Regions from separate parts of the Allobosea sp. 05T422_2 genome, predicted to be linked through region 3. Evidence: riboswitches for the same ligand, from Rfam matches in the RefSeq annotation. Region 3 holds a riboswitch; each other region holds the start of a gene.
What was found. A riboswitch is a leader RNA that binds a small molecule or an ion and turns the genes downstream of it on or off. The one in region 3 is predicted to bind thiamine pyrophosphate.
Positions count from the first base shown of each region.

Region 1: another riboswitch for thiamine pyrophosphate. It lies ahead of thiC (phosphomethylpyrimidine synthase ThiC); the one in region 3 lies ahead of thiB (thiamine ABC transporter substrate binding subunit).
Region 2: another riboswitch for thiamine pyrophosphate. It lies ahead of thiO (glycine oxidase ThiO); the one in region 3 lies ahead of thiB (thiamine ABC transporter substrate binding subunit).

Region 1 covers NZ_JBFTLD010000196.1:3,934-12,483, reverse strand. Annotated here, with positions in the region: gene AC1DJT_RS26005 (OmpA family protein) at 753-1,667, shown strand; gene AC1DJT_RS26000 (hypothetical protein) at 1,776-1,976, shown strand; TPP riboswitch at 2,059-2,163, shown strand; gene thiC (phosphomethylpyrimidine synthase ThiC) at 2,242-4,104, shown strand; gene AC1DJT_RS25990 (hydroxyethylthiazole kinase) at 4,113-4,862, shown strand; gene thiE (thiamine phosphate synthase) at 4,859-5,533, shown strand; gene AC1DJT_RS25980 (fumarylacetoacetate hydrolase family protein) at 5,643-6,329, shown strand; gene AC1DJT_RS25975 (dihydrodipicolinate synthase family protein) at 6,352-7,281, shown strand; gene AC1DJT_RS25970 (copper chaperone PCu(A)C) at 7,343-7,822, opposite strand; gene AC1DJT_RS25965 (hypothetical protein) at 7,931-8,335, opposite strand.
Region 2 covers NZ_JBFTLD010000251.1:4,593-9,097, reverse strand. Annotated here, with positions in the region: gene AC1DJT_RS29365 (MFS transporter) at 1-520, shown strand, start outside; gene AC1DJT_RS29360 (hypothetical protein) at 565-915, opposite strand; gene AC1DJT_RS29355 (response regulator) at 1,184-1,561, opposite strand; TPP riboswitch at 1,886-2,018, shown strand; gene thiO (glycine oxidase ThiO) at 2,076-3,266, shown strand; gene thiS (sulfur carrier protein ThiS) at 3,263-3,475, shown strand; gene thiG (thiazole synthase) at 3,477-4,253, shown strand; gene AC1DJT_RS29335 (thiamine phosphate synthase) at 4,250-4,505, shown strand, end outside.
Region 3 covers NZ_JBFTLD010000011.1:13,088-19,132, forward strand. Annotated here, with positions in the region: gene leuB (3-isopropylmalate dehydrogenase) at 1-879, opposite strand, end outside; gene AC1DJT_RS03705 (hypothetical protein) at 1,162-1,677, opposite strand; gene AC1DJT_RS03710 (ABC transporter substrate-binding protein) at 1,590-2,549, opposite strand; TPP riboswitch at 2,706-2,817, shown strand; gene thiB (thiamine ABC transporter substrate binding subunit) at 2,884-3,903, shown strand; gene AC1DJT_RS03720 (thiamine ABC transporter ATP-binding protein) at 5,361-5,969, shown strand; gene AC1DJT_RS03725 (RidA family protein) at 5,985-6,045, opposite strand, start outside.

The DNA.
Region 1 (8,550 bases), on a different contig from region 3:
CCATACGGCCGCAACCCGCGCCCCCGCCCTCCTCCGCGCCTCAGCCAATCCCGGCGGTGCCGCGCCCGGCTCCTCCAGCCCAGCCCAGCCAGCCTCAGGCCGTGCCGCCGCGCGCCCAGCCGCCCGTCCCGGCCCCCGTGCAGCCGCCGGCAGCCCGTCCGATTCCCGCCCCACAGGCGCAGCCGCCGGCAACCGCACCGTTGACGCCCCCAGCAGGGGGACGCGCTCCCGGAGCGGCTCCGCAAACCCAGCCGCCCGCTACCGCCCCGCTGGCGCCACCTCCTGCCGGCCGTGCGCCCGGCACGCCACCGGCCGGCCAGGCGCCAGCGGCAGCTCCGGGCCAGCCTCCGGCGGCTCGCCCGACRCCAGCRCCGGTGCCAGGAACKGCYCCGCAAGCYCAGCCGCCCGYSACCCAGCCRCTGGYGCSGCCTCCGGGTGGTCGTGCGCCCGGCGCGCCGCCAGCCGGCCAACCGCCTTCTGCAACACCCGGTCAGGTTCCGGCGCCGCTACCCGCTCAGCCGCCGGCAGCAGCCCCGCTCGCCCCGCCCCCCGGCGGTCGCGCGCCCGGCGCAGTCCCGCCGCCCGTTGCACCGCCGCAGCCGGGCCAGACGCTCGCTCCGCCTCCGGCCGGCCAGCCTCCAGCCGCTGGACCCGGGCAACTGCCCCCGCCTGACCGGCAGGGCCGTCGCGGTGGCATCGGCCTCGGTGGCGCGGCTGCGATCGGCCTTGGCGTAGGCGTACTCGGCGGCATCATGGCGACGCAGGGCGCGACGCGCCTCGACGATGTCCGCGGGCGCCGCGAGGAGCGCCGCGAGGGCGACGTCACGATCATTCGCGAGCCCGGTCGCACGATCATCCGCGACGACGACCGTGCCATCATCCGCCGCGACGAGACCGAGCGCTTCCGCGACCTCGGCTGGCAGGGACGGACCGAACGGCGCGGAGACGAGAACGTCACCGTGTTCGAACGGCCGGACGGCAGCCGCATCATCACCGTGACCGACGAGGATGGCCGCCTGATCCGCCGGACCCGGCGCATGCGCGATGGCGATGAGATCGTGATGATCGACAACACCCGCCGCGATCGGCCGGATATGCGCTTCTCGGACGAGGTCGTCGTGCTGCCGCCGCCGCCGCTGCCGATCCCGCGCGAGCGCTATATCGTCGACGCCGAGCAGGCCGACCAGCGCCTGATCTATGAGACGATCACCGCCCCGCCGATCGCCGCGATCCCGCGCCGCTACACGCTCGACGAGGTCCGCTACTCGCCGGACCTGCGCGCCCGCATGCGCAGCGTCGATATCGACACGGTAACCTTCGAGACCGGGTCCTGGGAGGTCACCCCCAACCAGGCGCAGCGGCTCTCGGTGATTGCCGCCTCGATCAGCCAGGCACTGCAGCGCGCGCCGAACGAGGTTTTCCTGGTCGAGGGCCATACCGACGCCGTCGGCTCGGATGTCGACAACCTCTCGCTCTCGGATCGCCGGGCCCAATCGGTCGCCGAGATCCTGACGCGCGATTTCCAGGTGCCGCCGGAGAACCTGACGACGCAGGGCTATGGCGAGCAGTATCTCAAGGTGCAGACGCAGGAGGCCGCCCGCGAGAACCGCCGCGTCACGCTCCGACGCATCACCCCGCTGCTGGCCGGGCAGAATCAGCCGCAGTGAACCAATAGAACCGGCGCGGCGGGCGACCGTCGCGCCGGTCTCCCCGGATCAGGGGATTCAGGAATCAGCAAGCTCTCCGGCTTAAGACCTGTCGTAAGGAGAGTTGAGATGAGTGAGACAACCGTCGCGATCGCGCAGGGCTTTGCCGCAAGCCAGGCAGCCTCGACCCGCCAGACCTTGCAGACAGCGATGGTGAAGCAGCAGGCGACGTCCGACCAGGCGCTCGTGGATATGCTGCAGCAGAGTGCCGAGTCCCAGAAGGCTACTCTTGCCGCTGGCCAGGGCCAGAACGTCGACATTCTCGCCTGAGCCCGGCATTCCGGCGCCGCATGGCAGGGCCGCATCCCGCCCCTTGCCGGTTGCGTTCAAGAGCCGCCGGCCCTAACCTCCGCTTCGTTCCGAGGGGTGCTCGCAAGAGCTGAGATGGCGTCCAAAGCCGAACCCGTCGAACCTGATCCGGGTCATACCGGCGGAGGGACTGGAACGCGGCGTGCGCCACACGTGTACCCGCAGACAGCAACTGGACCGCTTCTAAACCCGGATCTCCTGAACCTTGGACCAAGGAGGAGATCCCATGAACGCCCACACCAAGCCCCAGAAGAATACCGTCAAGGCTGCCCCTCAAAGCGTGACGACCGGACCGATCATCGGCTCGCGCAAGATCTATGTCGCGCCGCCGGACCATCCCGAGATGCGGGTGCCCTTCCGCGAAGTTCAGCTCACCACCGATTCCGAGCCGCCGGTCCGGATCTACGACCCGTCCGGTCCGTTCACCGAGAGCGATGTCACGATCGACCTGAATGCCGGCCTGCCGCAGCCGCGCCGCGCCTGGCTCGATGCCTCCGGCTTCACGACCGTGCCCGGCCGCGCCGTCACTGCCGCCGATAACGGCCATATCTCGCCTGAACAGCTCGTTCCCGCCTGCCCGGCCCCACGCCCGATCCTCGAGGCGAAGCCCGGCCAGATGGCGACCCAGTACGAGTTCGCCAAGGCCGGCATCATCACGCCCGAGATGATCTATGTCGCGCATCGCGAGAATCTCGGCCGCGCCGCGATGCTCGAAGGCGCACGCGAGCGCCATGCCGATGGCGAGAGCTTTGGCGCCTCGGTTCCGGAATTCGTCACCCCTGAATTCGTGCGCGAGGAAATCGCCCGCGGCCGCGCCATCATCCCGGCCAATATCAACCACCCCGAACTGGAGCCGATGGCGATCGGCCGCAATTTCCTGGTCAAGATCAACGCCAATATCGGCAATTCGGCCGTGACGTCCGGCGCTGCCGAGGAGGTCGASAAGCTGGTCTGGGCGATCCGCTGGGGCGCCGACACGGTGATGGACCTGTCGACCGGCCGCAACATCCACAACATCCGCTCCTGGATCCTGCGCAACTCGCCGGTTCCGATCGGCACGGTGCCGATCTACCAGGCGCTTGAGAAGGTCGGCGGCGACCCGATCAAGCTCGACTGGGAGGTCTTCAAGGACACGCTGATCGAGCAGGCCGAGCAGGGCGTCGACTATTTCACCATCCATGCCGGCGTGCGCCTGCCCTATGTCCCGCTCACTGCGAGCCGCGTCACGGGCATCGTCTCGCGCGGCGGCTCGATCATGGCGCGCTGGTGCCTCGCGCACCACAAGGAGAGCTTCCTCTACGAGCGCTTCGACGAGATTTGCGAGATCATGCGCAAATATGACGTCTCCTTCTCGCTCGGCGACGGCCTGCGTCCGGGCTCGATCGCCGACGCCAATGACCGCGCCCAGTTTGCCGAGCTGGAGACGCTGGGCGAGCTCACCAAGGTCGCCTGGGACAAGGGCTGCCAGGTGATGATCGAGGGCCCGGGCCACGTGCCGATGCACAAGATCAAGGAGAACATGGACAAGCAGCTGCGCGAATGCGGCGAGGCGCCGTTCTACACGCTGGGACCGCTGACCACCGACATCGCGCCGGGTTACGACCACATCACCTCGGGCATCGGCGCGGCGATGATCGGCTGGTTCGGCTGCGCCATGCTCTGCTATGTCACGCCCAAGGAGCATCTCGGCCTTCCCAACCGCGACGACGTCAAGACCGGCGTCATCACCTATCGGATCGCGGCCCATGCCGCCGATCTCGCCAAGGGCCATCCAGCGGCCAAGATCCGCGACGACGCGGTCTCGCGCGCCCGCTTCGACTTCCGCTGGGAGGACCAGTTCAACCTGGCGCTCGACCCCGATACGGCACGTTCCTTCCATGACGAGACCCTGCCGAAGGATGCCCACAAGGTCGCGCATTTCTGTTCGATGTGCGGGCCGAAATTCTGCTCGATGAAGATCACGCAGGATCTGCGCGCCGAAGTGCTGGCGATGGGCGAGAACGAACGCGCGGCGCTCGAGGGCATGGCGGAGAAATCGCAGGAATTCCTCGCCAAGGGCGGCAATCTCTACTTGCCGGCGGCGGAATGAGCGCGACGATGACCGCGGCCCGCCTCGACGCGACGGTCGTTGCAGGCGTGCTGGCGCGGGTGGCAGCGAGCCGCCCGCGGGTGCAATGCCTCACCAATACGGTGGCGCAGAACATTACGGCGAACATGCTGCTCGCCTTCGGCGCGATCCCGTCCATGGCGATCCATGTCGACGAGATCGCGGCAATGGCCGAGGGCGCCGGCGCGATCCTGATCAACATCGGCACGATCAATGCCGAGAGCGAACTCGCCATCCCGAAGCTGCTGGAGGTCGCGCGCGACCGACAGAAACCGCTGGTCTTCGATCCGGTCTTCGTCGAACTCTCGCCGCTGCGCCAGCGCGTGGCGCGCGAGGTCTTGCGCCTGCCGAACATCGTCGTGCGCGGCAACGCGACCGAGATGGCCGCGCTTGCTGCCGATCTCAAGACGGCGCGCGAGCGCAACCTCACGCTCGTCACCACCGGCAAGGTCGACCGGATCATGCGCGCAGGCGGCATGCTGTCCGTCTCCCATGGCCATCCGCTGATGACGAGGGTCACCGGGGTCGGCTGCGCAGCGGGCGCCCTGATCGCGGCATGCTGCGCGGTCGAGGGCGATCCGGCAGTCGCGGCCGCCGCCGCGCTGACCGCCTATGGCGTCGCCGGCGAGATTGCGGCAGAGACATCGCAAGGGCCCGGCAGCTTCGCCGTGCACCTGATCGACGCGCTGGCAGGGATGGACGAGGCCACGCTGCGCGAACGGATGGGAGAGCACGGGTGAGCGTTGATATCCGCCTTTACGGCATTGTCGATCCGCAGATCGCGGCCGGGCGCTCGCTGGCCGACCTGGCGCGTGCCGCGGTCGATGGCGGCGCCACCCTGATCCAGCTGCGCGCCAAGACCGAGACGACGCGCGAGATGGTGCGCGAGGCCCGGGCCATCCGCTCGGCCCTGCACGGCACAAGGGTGCCGCTGCTGATCAACGATCGCGTCGATGTCGCGCTCGCTTCCGGTGCCGACGGCGTCCATCTCGGCGCCGACGACATGAAGCCGAACGATGCCCGCCGCCTGCTCGGGCCCCGCGCCATCATCGGCGCGACGCTGAAGCATGAGGATGAACTCTCCGCATTGGCCTCGGCGAAGATCGACTATGCCTGCATCGGCGGTGTCTTCCAGACCTCGCACAAGGACAATGCCGGCTCCTCGCTCGGTCTCGACGGCTTCACGGCCCTGCGGCGCAAGGCTGCTGCCGCATTGGGGCCGCTCCCGGTCGGAGCCATCGCCGGCATCACGGCAATGAATGCGGCCTCGGTCATCGAGGCAGGGGCTGACGGCATTGCCGTGATCGGCGCGCTGTTCGTGCAGGACGATGTCGAGGCCGCCGCGCGCGCACTGCGCGCGGTGCTCGAGCGGCTGCTGCCGACGCCGCCAGAAGCTCCCGCATCCACCTGAACCGTCACGTGGCAATGCCGGGCGCGCAGCCCCGCCACGAGCGCCCGGCCCCTTGCTTCGCGCCCGTCGCTCGCCCATGAACGGCACGACATCGAGGGAGCGCTGCGTCATGACGAATTATGTGATCGAACCGCCCGCCATCAACGCGGTTCCGGTAGCGGGTGGCGGGCTCTTCCCCGTGCGCCGCATCTTCTGCGTCGGACGCAACTATGCCGAACATACCCGCGAAATGGGGGGCGATCCCGACCGCGAGGAGCCGTTCTTCTTCACCAAGCCCGCGGACGCAGTGGTGATCAACGGCACCGACATGCCCTATCCCAGCAAGACCAAGGACCTGCACCACGAGATGGAGCTGGTCGTCGCGATTGGCACCGGCGGGCGCGACATCCCGGTCTCCGAGGCGCTCTCGCATGTCTATGGCTATGCGGCCGGGCTCGATATGACCCGCCGCGACCTGCAGGGCGAAGCCAAGAAGACCGGCCGCCCCTGGGACATGGGCAAGGGCTTCGACCAGTCGGCCCCGATCGGGGAGATCGTGCCCGCGAGCCATAGCGGCCATCCCGCGGCCGGCAAGATCGAGCTCACGGTCAATGGCCGCGTGCGCCAGACCTCCGATCTCGCCAAGCTGATCTGGAGCGTGCCGGAGACGATCGCCTATCTTTCCGGCCTCGTCGCGCTGGCTCCCGGCGACCTGATCTTCACCGGCACGCCGGAAGGTGTCGCCGCCGTCGTCGAGGGCGACGTGCTGGAAGGCGCCATCGACGGCGTCGGCACCGTCCGCACCCGGATCGCCTGAAGAGACTTCGAGGAACCTGACCATGCAGCTGACCCCTGACGCCCGCGGCGTCTATCCCATTGCGCCGACCCCCTTCACGCCCGATGGCGCCATCGACTGGACGAGCACCGACCGGCTCTTCGATTTCTACGCCGGCATCGGTTCTGACGGCATCACCGTGCTCGGCATCATGGGCGAGGCGCCGAAGCTCGAACCGGAAGAGTCCGTCGGGCTCGTCAAGCGCGCCGTCGCGAAGATGGGTGGCAAGCCGATCATCGTCGGCGTTTCGGCGCCGGGCTTTGCGGCTATGCGCTCGCTGGCGCGGCAGGTGATGGATCTCGGCGCCGGCGGCGTAATGATCGCCCCGCCGCCGAGCCTGCGCACCGACGACCAGATCGTCGGCTATTACGCCCAGGCCGTCGAGGCGATCGGCAGCGACATTCCCTTCGTCATCCAGGACTACCCGCTGACGCTCTCGGTGGTGATGACGCCGGCCGTGATCCGCCGCATCGTCCAGGACAACCCGTCCTGCGTAATGCTGAAGCACGAGGACTGGCCGGGACTCGAGAAGATCTCGACGCTGCGCAAGTTCCAGGCGGAAGGCAGCCTGCGCAAGATCGCGATCCTCACAGGCAATGGCGGGCTCTTCCTCGATTTCGAGATGGAGCGTGGGGCTGACGGCGCCAATACCGGCTATGCCTTCCCGGAATTGCTGATCGACGTCGTCCGCCTTTCCAGCGAAGGCAAGCGCGACGCGGCTCATGACATCTTCGACGCGCACCTCCCCCTGCTGCGCTACGAGCAGCAGCAGGGTGTCGGCCTTGCCGTCCGCAAATATACGATGATGAAGCGCGGCATCCTGGCCAGCGACGCCCAGCGCAAGCCGGGCGCCGGTCTGACGGCCGCGGCCAAGGCGGAAGTGGACTATCTGCTGACGCGGCTGGCAAAGCACGACCCGCGCGCCAGGTTCTGAAGGCCGGAATCGCGATGGCCCCCTCTCAACGAGAGGGGGCCATCGCCTTGTCTTCAAGCGCTCAGTGCGTGTGCTCGGCGGCTGCGCCCTTGGCGCCGATCCCCTCGACCTTGAACTCGACCTCCACCACACCAGCCTTCTCGAAGGTCAGCGTGCCCTTGACGCGCTCATCCTGCTTCAACGGCTGCTTCAGCTCCTGGAACATGATGTGGAAACCGCCGGGCTTCAGCTCGACCTTGGCGCCGGCCGGGATTTCGATACCTTTTTCAAGCTCGCGCATGGTCATCACGCCATTGGTGACCGCCATTTCATGGATCTCGCCGCGACCGGCGAAGGGCGCAGAGACCGCAATCAGCCGGTCGGGCGTCGAACCGGTATTCTCGATCGAAAGGTAGCCGCCGCCGACCTTGGCGCCGGCCGGCGTGGCGCGCGACCAGGGATGGCCGATCTTCAGCGGGCCAGCCTTGTAGTCATGGGCGAAGGCGGCGGCGCTCGCGAGTGTGAGCGCGATCGCGGCGAGGTAGTGAACGGGCTTGTTCATCAGCATGGTCCTGAAAGAGGTCGCGGCCATTCGCGAATGGCCGGAAATCCCGGCTTGCGGCGGCCTGTCCGGCTGGCCGCGAGACGAGAGGGAGAGACGAAACCGTGTTCAGGATGCGATCGGCGGCGCTCGCGATTGCGGCAGCCCGAGGACCGCGCCATGGATGGCATCCGTCCGAATGGGAACGGAGCGCTCCAGCGGGGCCGCAAGGCGCGCGCCCACCGGCTGAGGCGGTACAGGAGGGATCGCAAGGGCAGGATTGATCGGGCAGCCAATGCAATGCTGGACGCCATTCGCCGGCTCCGGAACCTCGGACGTGTCCGAGACGGACTGCCCGGAACACAGAACCGCACCTGCGAGCGCTGGATGAGCCGCAAAGGCTGACGCCGGCGCCAGGCCTGCCGCCAGAACGGCCAGCGCATAGACGGCCGCAAGCCAGGCTCCGAGGACGGAGCGGCGCAACGTCTCAAGCGGGGGACCAAGGGCCGACATGGCGCGACTTGGCCTCGTCACCTGCTCTCCGTCAAGCCGCGCTCTGTCGCAGGGGGAGGTCCGCGGGATGGTCGAGGAGAGATTTCTGCCCCCTCGGCAACGGCGCGCGAAAGATTCATTCCCTTTCATTCGTTTCTTTAAAAGAACGATCGGGTTGACAAAGAGGACACTTTCACCCAAATTGGCACTGTCGCTGGACATGGTTCGGCGGCCGCGGAGATTTGAGCGAGCAGCTT
Region 2 (4,505 bases), on a different contig from region 3:
TCTGTTCTCCCTGCTCGTCCCGGCGATCGGGCCTCAAAATGCCGGGCTGGCCATGGGCGGCGCAACGATCGCCGCGATCGCAGGCAGGACGGTGGTCGGCCTCGTCATGCCTGCCTCGGCGGACCGCCGCCTCGTCGCCTGCGCGAGCTATGCGGTCCAGATCGGCGGGTCATTGACCTTCCTGATCGCGGGCGATGCCAACGCAACGCTGATGATCATGGGCGTCATTCTGTTCGGTGCGGGGATTGGCAATGCCACATCCCTGCCACCGCTCATCGCACAGGTCGAATTCGGCAAGGCAGACGTTGCCCGCGTCGTTCCACTGATCGTTGCCATCGGACAGGCAAGTTATTCCTTTGCGCCGGCCGTGTTCGGCGCTCTGCGGACGCTGTCGCCAACCGGACTGTCGAGCTTCGATGGGGCAGCGCTGTTTGCGGTCGCTGCCGTGGTGCAAGCAGCCGCCATTGCCTGTTTCCTATGGGGGCGCCAAAGGCGCTCGCTGCCAGGCGCGACCGCATGACGGAGACAGGCCCCTTGGACCTGGCAGGGGCGAACCCTGTGCGGCTAGCCCTCGCCACCTGCGTCGGACAGCACCCTTGCCGGCACGGGGAGGACGGTCGCCCTCTGGCCGTTTTGCGTGGCCAGCCATTTCAGATAGCGCAGGCGTGCCGCCACCGTGTTGCTGCGATGGGTGTTTTGCAGCCACTCAAGATACTCGGCGAGGCGAACGGTGATGATCTGGACGGTCTTGCCCTTGGCCAGAAGCAGCTCCGTCGCGGCAGCGAACTGGCGCTTCCATTCGGGATAGGAGCGGGGGATCCTGGGGTCCTTGCCGACCATGTCCAGCAAGGCAGGAAAGTCATCTTCCGAATACCACGGTACCAGCACGGTGTCGTAGTAATCGAACTTCCGCATGGCTGTGTCCGCCCAGCAATCGGAAAGCGTCGCCCACCTGCGATCCTACCAGTTCTCCAGCTGGTTTACGAGTTGCGCGCAGTGCCTCACCGGTTTGCGCGCGGGCGAGTTGCAGATCTCGGGATATCCGGTCGGCGCCATCACGAAGGATGCAAGCCCTCCGTCGGGCACGGAAAGCCCGTTTCAAGCCCGTTTCCTGGGCTCTGCCCCGATCCCGCCCCGGCGCGGGGATCGGCCGTTTCCTTCGCGCCCATTCGGTCAGGCGCGCCTAGGCGCTGGCCGGCAAGGATTTCAGCGTCCTGATGATCTCGCTCTCGGTATAGGGTTTTCGAAAGAACCGGGCCCGCTCAGGCAATTTCTGAGGGTCGACCCGGACATGGCCCGAGGTCACCATCAGCCCGATCGGCGGCCATTTCTCGCGCACGACCTCGACCAGCTGCAGGCCGTTCAGCGAGCCCGGCATCTCGACATCGGTGAAGAGGATGCGGACATCGTCGCGTTGCTCGAGAATGGCCAGGGCCTCGTCGGCGGTCGCTGCCTCGACGGCGAGGTAACCGGCCTCCTCGACGAGCAAGGCCGCATACATCCTGATGATCGGCTCGTCGTCGACAACGAGAACAACCGGCTTTTCCGCGTCTGTAGGCACTGGGCTTCTCCTGAACCGCCTTCTTGTCGCGGCGGTAGAGGTCCAACGGCTCATGGACCGGAACGTTCCGCCGTCGCGCCTGCTTTGGGCGCTACGGACAATGCAGGCTGTTGGCATGGCCGGCGGAGCGCTCCCTCGTGAAGCTGCCCGCCTGGCCGCGCGTGCCGGCAGCGGAAGCGGAGCGCGGGTGAATGGCGGMAGGCGAGGTGCCTCAGCAGCGCCTTGGACCGGCGAAGATTCCCGGCCCCTGGCCCGCCAGCCGGGGTCCTCCCGGCGTTCGTGTCTGATTGGCCTTGACCTCGCTGCCGCCCCGGCTCCAGACTGCGCGGATCCAAGGAGATCCCCGGCAAGGGGCTGAGAAACCGCTGGCAGACCGGGTGTTCCCCGGAGAGGCGCGCGGAAATCCTTCGAACCTGATCCGGCTCATACCGGCGGAGGGATGGAGCGTCGCGGCACTTGCCGGCAGCCGAAGGGCTGCCAGATCTCCTTCCCCGAGCGGGCGAGGAGTTTGCCTATGCGAGGCCCGCCACACACCACCCTTCGCCGATCTGGCGACGCTTCCGGGCCCGTCGCCTGCGAGGCGCCGGCCGCCACCGATATCGCCATCATTGGCGGCGGCCTGATCGGTTTGTCCATCGGCTGGCGGCTGGCCCGGCGCGGGCTCGATGTGACCGTTTTCGAGCGTGGCACGATCGGGCAAGGGGCAAGCCTTGCCGCGACCGGCATGCTGGCCGCGGCCGCCGAGCTGGAKCCGGGCGGCGAGGAGCAGCTGCCACTGGCGCTCGAAAGCCAAAGGCTCTGGCCGGGTTTTGCGCGCGAGCTCGAAGCCGAGAGCGGGCTCGGCGTCGACTATCGCCGGGACGGTGTCCTGCTGGTCGCGCTGGGGCGTGAGGAGGTCGAGCGCCTGCGTTTCCGCCATGACATGCAGCGGCGCGCCGAGGTCGAGGCTGCATGGCTTAGCGGGGCGCAATGCCGCGAACGCGAGCCCGGGCTGAGGCCCTCGGTCGTTGCCGGCATTCTCTGCCCGGCCGACCATCAGGTCGATCCGCCGCGCGTCATGGCGGCGCTACGACGCTCCTGTCTCGCGGCCGGAGGGCACCTGGTCGAAGCCTGCGAGGCCGAGCCGGAGCTGGCCGGCGGCCGCGCTCTCGGCGTCTCGACGCCGCGCGGGCTCTGCAAGGCCCCGATCGTGATTGCGGCCGCCGGCGCCTGGACCCGATTTCAGGGGCTCGACATCCCCGTCCGCCCGCTCAAGGGTCAGTCACTCGCCCTGCGCAGCACGCCCGAGACCGGCACGCTCGCGCGTGTCGTCTGGACCGAGCAGGTGCATCTCGCTCCCAAGAGCGACGGCACTCTCCTCGTCGGCGCCACCATGGAAGAACGCGGCTTCGACGACAGCGTGACCGCTGGCGGCGTCTATGCCCTGCTCGACGGCGCCCGGCGCGCACTGCCCTCGATCGAGGAGATGCCGGTCGAGGCGATCTGGTCCGGCTTCCGCCCGACCTCGATCGACGATGCGCCGATCCTTGGTGAGACGGGGATAGCGGGCCTGCTCGTTGCGACCGGCCATCACCGCAACGGCTATCTGCTCGCCCCCGTCACGGCAGCCGCGATCGAGCAACTCCTCGTCGAGAATCGCATCACGGGTCCGGCCGCGTCATTCGGCCAGGCGCGCTTCACCCCCTGTCTGGAGGCAACCTCATGAAACTCATCATCAATGGCAAGGACCGCGATAGCGCAGCGGAGAATCTGGCGGCGCTTTGGCAGGAGGAGACGGCCGAGATGGACTTGCCGGGTCCGCAGGGCTTCGCGATCGCGCTCAATGGCACCGTGGTCCGGCAGGTCGACTGGGCGCAGACGCCTCTGTCGCGCAACGACCGCGTCGAAATCATCCGTGCCTTCGCAGGGGGCTGACATGAGCACTCCGATCGAGGCCCTCACCATGGCGGGCACGGCATTGTCGTCGCGGCTCCTCATTGGCACGGCCGGCTATCCGAGCCAGCGCATCATGGTCGATGCCATCGAGGCCAGCGGTTCGGATCTTGTCACGCTCTCCCTGCGTCGCATTTCGCTGCAGGGCCATGGCTCCGACACGGTGCGCCTGCTTGCCGGCCGCCGCTTCCTGCCCAACACGGCAGGCTGCGAAACCGCGCGCGACGCCATCCTCACCGCCGAGCTTGCACGCGAGGCGCTTGGCACCAACTGGATCAAGCTCGAGGTGATCGGCGATCGCGAGACGCTCTATCCCGATGTCGGTGAGCTGCTGGAGGCGACGCGCCAGCTCGTCGACAAGGGCTTCGTCGTCCTGCCCTATTGCAACGACGATCCGGTGATTTGCGCTCGCCTGGCTGATCTCGGGGCCGCCGCCGTGATGCCGATGGGGTCGCTGATCGGCTCGGGCATGGGCGTCGCCAATCCGGCCAATCTCGAGCTGATCTGTGCCCGCTCGCCCGTGCCCGTGATCGTTGATGCCGGCATCGGCACGGCCTCCGACGCGGTGATCGCCATGGAATGCGGCGCGAGCGGGGTTCTGCTCAACACCGCCGTCGCCAAGGCCGATGATCCGGTGCGAATGGCACTCGCCATGCGTCACGCCGTCGAGGCCGGCTGGAACGCCCGCTTGGCGGGGCGCATTCCGCGGCGTGGGCGGGCTCAGCCGTCCAGCCCGCAGCTCGGGCTTGTGGGGTCGTGAACAGGCTGCCCGACCGGCTGCTCGTCGTCACCGACCGGCATCAGGCCGTGAAGCCTTTGCCGCAGCTTGTCTCTGCGGCGCTCGCCGGCGGGGCACGCTGGATCTGGCTGCGCGATCGCGATCTCGATCAGCCGGAACGCCGCAGCCTGGCGCAGCAGCTGCATGAGCTCGTGAGCATGGCGGATGCGGTTCTGACGATCGGCGGTGATGTTGATCTCGCCGCCCGGGTCGGGGCACGGGGCGTCCATCTGC
Region 3 (6,045 bases):
GGGAGCCGAGCCGTGGACGGGCTCGTAAAGCGCCTTGCGCTTGCCGGTGGCCGGATCTTCAGCACCAAGCGAAGCGGAGGGCAGCATGCCGAGCGAGCCGGTCAGCATCGCCGCGACGTCGGAGAGAATATCGCCGAACAGGTTGTCGCAGACGATGACGTCGTACTGCTTCGGCCAGCGCACGAGCTGCATGGCGCAATTGTCGGCGAGCACATGCTCGAGTTCGACATCCCGGTAGTCCTTGGCGTGCAGGGCCGTGACCGTCTGCTTCCAGAGCACGCCGGTCTTCATGACGTTGTGCTTCTCGGCCGAGGAGACCTTGTTGCGGCGGGTGCGTGCCAGCTCGAAGGCGACGCGCGCGATGCGTTCGATTTCGGGCGTGGTGTAGAGCTGGGTATCGACGCCGCGCTTGGAACCGTCCTCCAGCGTGACGATCTCCTTGGGCTCGCCGAAATAGACGCCGCCGGTGAGCTCACGCACGATCAGGATGTCGAGCCCCTCGACCACCTCGGGCTTGAGCGAGGAGGCGGAAGCCAGCGCCGGATAGCAGATCGCAGGCCGCAGATTCGCAAACAGGCCAAGATCCTTGCGCAAGCGCAGCAGGCCGGCTTCGGGGCGATGCTGATAGGGCACATCCGCCCATTTCGGGCCGCCCACAGCGCCGAACAACACCGCATCGGCATCCTGGGCGAGCTTCATGTCGCCTTCCGAGATCGCCGCCTTGTGCGCGTCATAGGCAGCGCCGCCGACAAGTCCGCGCTCGATGGCGAAGGAGGCGAGGCCCTGCCTCTCGAACCAGCCGACGATCTTCTCGACCTGGCCGGTCACTTCGGGGCCGATGCCGTCGCCCGGCAGGAGGAGGAGCTTGTGGGTCGCCATGGTCGCCTCACGCGTTTGTCGGATATTGCTGGGGCCAGAGCGGCCTTGCCGGGCTGATTAGGCGGGGAACGGGAGTGACGCAAGCGCAGCCGCGGGGCAGCGCGCCTGCGCGGCAAGCAGAAGCTGTACGATCGGCACCAGCATCGAACCGCTTCACTCCGGCCGGAGTGAAGCGGAGAGCTGGAAGCCGTCGCAGAGCGCGACGATGGTTTCCGGATCGGAGCCGCTAGCGCAGTGCCTTTGGCATCAGCCAGTATCCCGACGGCAACGGGTGCTCCGTCCTCAGGCCTTCTTCTCCATGTTCCAGAAGAACTGGACGGGCGAGAGCACCATGCCGGTCAGGCTCTTGCGATAGGCCATTGGCTGCTGCACCAGCCCCGCCGGCGCATAGGGCACCGTCTCGAAGGCGCGCTTCTCGATCGAGGCGGCCAGCTCCTTCTGCTTGGCCACATCAGGCGTTGCAATCCACTGATCGCGCAGACCTTCCAGCGTGGCATCCTCCGGCCAGCCGAACCAGGCGGCAGGGCCATTGCTGCGCAACAGCGGATGCAGCGCGGGATTGAGCACGTCGGCGCCCGACCAGAGCGTGTGGAACACCGACCAGCCGCCCTGGTCCGGCAATCCGCGGTTGGAGCGCCTGCCGATGAAGCTGGCCCAATCGGTCGCGACCAGATCGACAGTCATGCCGAGCTTCTTCAGCAGTTCCTGTGTCACCAGGCACTGGTTATAGGCGATCGGCTGGTCGGCGGGTGCCAGCAGCAGCACCTTCTCGTTCTTGTAGCCGGCCTCCTGCAGCATTTGAAACGCATCAGCAGGATCAGCCCGAGCGGCACGTTCTCGATCGCGATCTCGGGATTGCTCTTGAGCAGGGGCAGGAGATCGACCGGCGGCTGTTCGTACCAGTCGACCTCGCCCTGCATCAGCGCGCCGACTGCGGCTGAAACCTCGGTCAGCGGCAACCATTCGATACGGTCGATCTTGGCGACCTTGCCGCCAGCGGCCCAGGACGGAGCCTCCTCTCGTGGCCTGTACTTGGCGAAGCGCTCATAGATCGCGTTCTGGCCCGGCACCCATTGCTTGTCCATGAAGCGCCAGGGTCCGGAACCGATCGCCTCCGTGATGTTCTTGGTTGGCTCCATCATGGCCACGCGCTCGGGCATGATGAAGGGCACGTTCGAGGAGAGCTTGCCGAGCGCGTCCGGCAGCATCGGGAAGGGCTTCTTCAGGCGGATGGCGAAGGTGCGCTGGTCGACGACATCGTAACCCTCGACGAATGTCGCGAAAGTCTGCCCGAAGGCATCGCGCGCCGACCAGCGCTTGATCGAGGCGATGCAGTCCTGCGCCCTGACCGGCTGCTCGTCATGGAACATCAGTCCGTCGCGCAGATGGAAGGTCCAGCGCAGCCCGTCCGGCGCAGTCTCCCAGCTCTCGACCATTTGCGGCTGGATGCGGAACTGCGCGTCCGTCGCAAACAGGGTATCATATATCAGATAGCCGTGATTGCGGATGACATAGCTCGTGGCGACGATCGGATCGAGCGAGGGCAACGGCGTCGACGGAATGAAGCGCAGCGTATTGGCGCGCGACTGCGCGCGCGACGGAAATCCAACGAGGCTGGAAGCGGTTAAAGCGGAACTTCCGGCCAGAATCTGACGGCGATTGAGTCGCATGCGGCATCCCCTTGCTCTTGAGCTTTCGCGCCTGGCGCGCCTGCTTTCTGTTAAGCAAGAGATATACCAGCATGATCATGCGGCCAGACGCAATGCCCCTTGCGATGGCCCGGCGGCATCAACTGGACTCGCCCCGGCCCGCTCGCTATTCCCTTGACCGTCTCAACGGGGTGCCCGGCGATTTCGGGCTGAGAGGGAAGCGCAGGGCTTTCAACCCGTCGAACCTGATCCGGATCGTGCCGGCGGAGGGATTGAGCATTGGCGTCTCGCAACCGGAGACCGCCTTCCCTCTCGACCGTCATGGCCTGCCGTCGAATGCATGCGGGGTGACGCCATGAGCTTTCTGAACAACCGGTTGACCCGGATCGCCGCCGCGCTCTCGGCGCTCCTGCTCGCGACGCCGTCCATGGCCCAGGAGAAACCGGCACTGACGGTCTACACTTATTCCTCCTTCACCGGGAAATACGGTCCCGGCGCGAAAGTGAAGGCGGCCTTCGAGGCGCAATGCAGTTGCACGCTGAACTGGGTCGCAAGCGATGATGCCGGCTCCCTCGTCGCGCGCCTGAAGCTGGAGGGTGAAGCGACCAAGGCCGATGCCGTGCTCGGCCTCGACATGAACCTTGCTGCAGAAGCCAAGGCGACGGGACTGTTCCAGCCCCATGGCCAGGATCGTGCCGCGCTCACTTTGCCCATCGCCTGGACTGACGATACCTTCCTGCCTTTCGATTGGGGGCATCTCGCCTTCGTCTATGATTCAACCAAACTTGCCGCGCCGCCCACCAGCCTGAAGCAGCTTGTCGACGATCCGAATGGGCCAAAGCTCGTACTGCAGGACCCGCGCACCAGCGCGCCCGGGCTTGGCTTCCTGCTCTGGATGCGATCCGTCTACGGCGATGGCGCCGACGCCGCCTGGACCAGGCTCAAGCCGCGCATCGTCACCTTCACCAAGGGCTGGTCGGAGGCCTACGGACTCTTCCTCAAGGGCGAGGCCGACATGGTGCTCTCCTACGCGACATCGCCGGCCTATCACATCGGCGCCGAGAAGAAGACGCAGTACAAGGCCGCCCCCTTCAGCGAAGGCCACTATCTGCATGTCGAACTCGCCGGCATGACGCGCACGACGCGGCAGCCGGAACTCGCCAAACGCTTCCTCACCTTCACGCTTTCGGACGCCTTCCAATCGCTGATCCCGGAAGGCAACTGGATGATGCCGGCGAAACAAGCGACAGGTGGACTGCCGGCTTCATTCGCCGATGTCATCAAGCCGGAACGGACCTTGCTGTTCACGCCGGACGAGGTGCGCACGCAGCGCCGAACCTTCATCGACGCCTGGCTCGCCGCAACGAGCCGCTGAGGCCTTGTTCCGCCCGGCCACGCTCACCGCGCTTGCCATCCTTGCGCTCGCCGGCGCCTCGCTCGCCGGGCTGGCGCGAGCCGGCGGCGACGTCGCGGCCCTGTCGCCGCTCGGCCCCTATCTCGCTCGCCTCGTCGCAGGAGCGACCGTCCAGGCGGGCCTGTCGATGCTGCTCTCGCTCCTGCTGGGCACGGCACTGGCGCTTGCCTTGCTGCGCCGCCGCTTTCCAGGCCGCAACCTCCTGCTCGCCGTGCTGACCGCCGCAGCCGTCGCGCCGACGATCGTGATCGTCTTCGGCGTCATCGCGATCTATGGCCGTTCCGGGCTGCTCGGCGACCTGGCGCGCGCCGTCGGCGCCGAACCACCGGCGATCTACGGGCTCCATGGTATCCTGATCGCGCATGTGCTGATGAATACGCCGCTGGTGACGCGCACGCTGCTTCAGGCCTTCGGCCGCGAACCTGGAGAGCGGAGGCGCTTGGCCTCGGCGCTCGGCTTCTCCGCCGCCTATTGTTTCCGGCATCTCGACTGGCCCGTGATCCGAAGAGAGGCCCCGGCGCTTGCCACCTTCGTCTTTCTGCTCTGCTTCACGAGCTTTGCCGTCGTGCTCTCGCTCGGTGGCGGCCCTGCCAATGCGACGCTGGAAGTCGCGATCTACGAAGCGGTCCGTTTCGAGGCCGATTTCGCCCGCGCTGCCGCTCTCGCCGGACTCCAGCTTGTGCTCTGCCTCGGACTTGCAACTGCGCTCGCCGCACTCGTGCCGGCGGCCCGCGACGAGGCAAGTGCCGAGCGCCATGCAATGCGCCCCGATATCCTCGCCCCTTGCCTGCGGCGGCTGGACTGCCTTGTTCTCATTCTGGCGACGGCGTGGATCGCACCGCCTCTCCTCAGCATCGCAAGCGGCCTCGCAGCCGTACCGATGCTCGCGACCGCCGAATTCGCATCGGCTGCCGCGACGAGCGCGGCGATCGCGCTTGGCGCTGGCCTCCTCGCCTGCCTGTTTGCCGTACTGCTCGCCAGCGCCGCGCGCGGACGCCGGCCGCGCCCGGGACTTCCCGACCTTGCCGCCTTCACCATGCTTGGCCTGCCGCCCTTCGCCTTCGTGGCAGGACTGTACGTCCTGACCCGCAACCTCGCCGATCCCGCAATGCTCGGTCTGCTGCTTGTGCCGCTCGTCAACGCCCTGATGGCACTGCCCTATGCCTATCGGCTGCTGGCACCGCCACTCGCGACCAGCGCCGAGCGCCATGGAAGACTGGCAGAGAGCCTCGGCATTGCCGGCTGGACCCGGCTGCGTCTCGTCGAATGGCCAGCCCTGCGCGCACCGCTGGCGGCCGCCTTCGCCTTTGCCACGGCGCTCTCGCTCGGTGATTTCGGCGTCATTGCTCTGTTCGGTGGCGGCGAGCTCACCACCTTGCCCTATCTGCTGGCGAACCGCCTCGGCGCCTATCGCATGGATGAAGCGGTCAGGCGGCGGCAAGACCACGCTGCTCCATGCCATCGCCGGCTTCGAACAGCCTGCGGCCGGAACCCTCCGCTTTGCCGGCGCAGATCTGCTGCCGCTCGCACCAGCCAGACGACCGGTCTCGATCCTGTTCCAGGATCACAATCTCTTCCCGCACCTCACGGCAGCTGAAAACGTCGCGCTTGGACTGAAACCGTCCCTGCGGCTCGACGCGTCCGAGCGCGAGCGCGTGGCAGCTGCGCTGACCGCGGTCGATCTTGCCGGCTTCGCAGCCCGCCGACCGGCGGAACTCTCGGGCGGTCAGCGTCAGCGCGTCGCCCTCGCCCGCGCCCTCCTGCGCGGCAAACCGCTGATGTTGCTCGACGAACCGTTCGGCGCACTCGACCCCGGGCTACGCCGCGAGATGATCGAGCGCGTCGATGCGCTGCGCCGCGAACACGGCCTCACCGTGCTGATGACGCTGCACACGCCGGAAGAGGCGGCCGGCCATGCCGACCTCTTTGCCTTCGTTAGGAATGGCCGCGTCGAAGCATCCGGCCCGTGGACGGGCCTGACGGCGTCGGACGGACCAGAGCCTGTCAGGCGCTTCCTGGGCATCTGAAGCGTGCCGTCCCGACTAACCGCGCAGCCGGGCCGTAATTTCGATCTCGATCTTCATCTCGGGCTTCAGTAGCCCG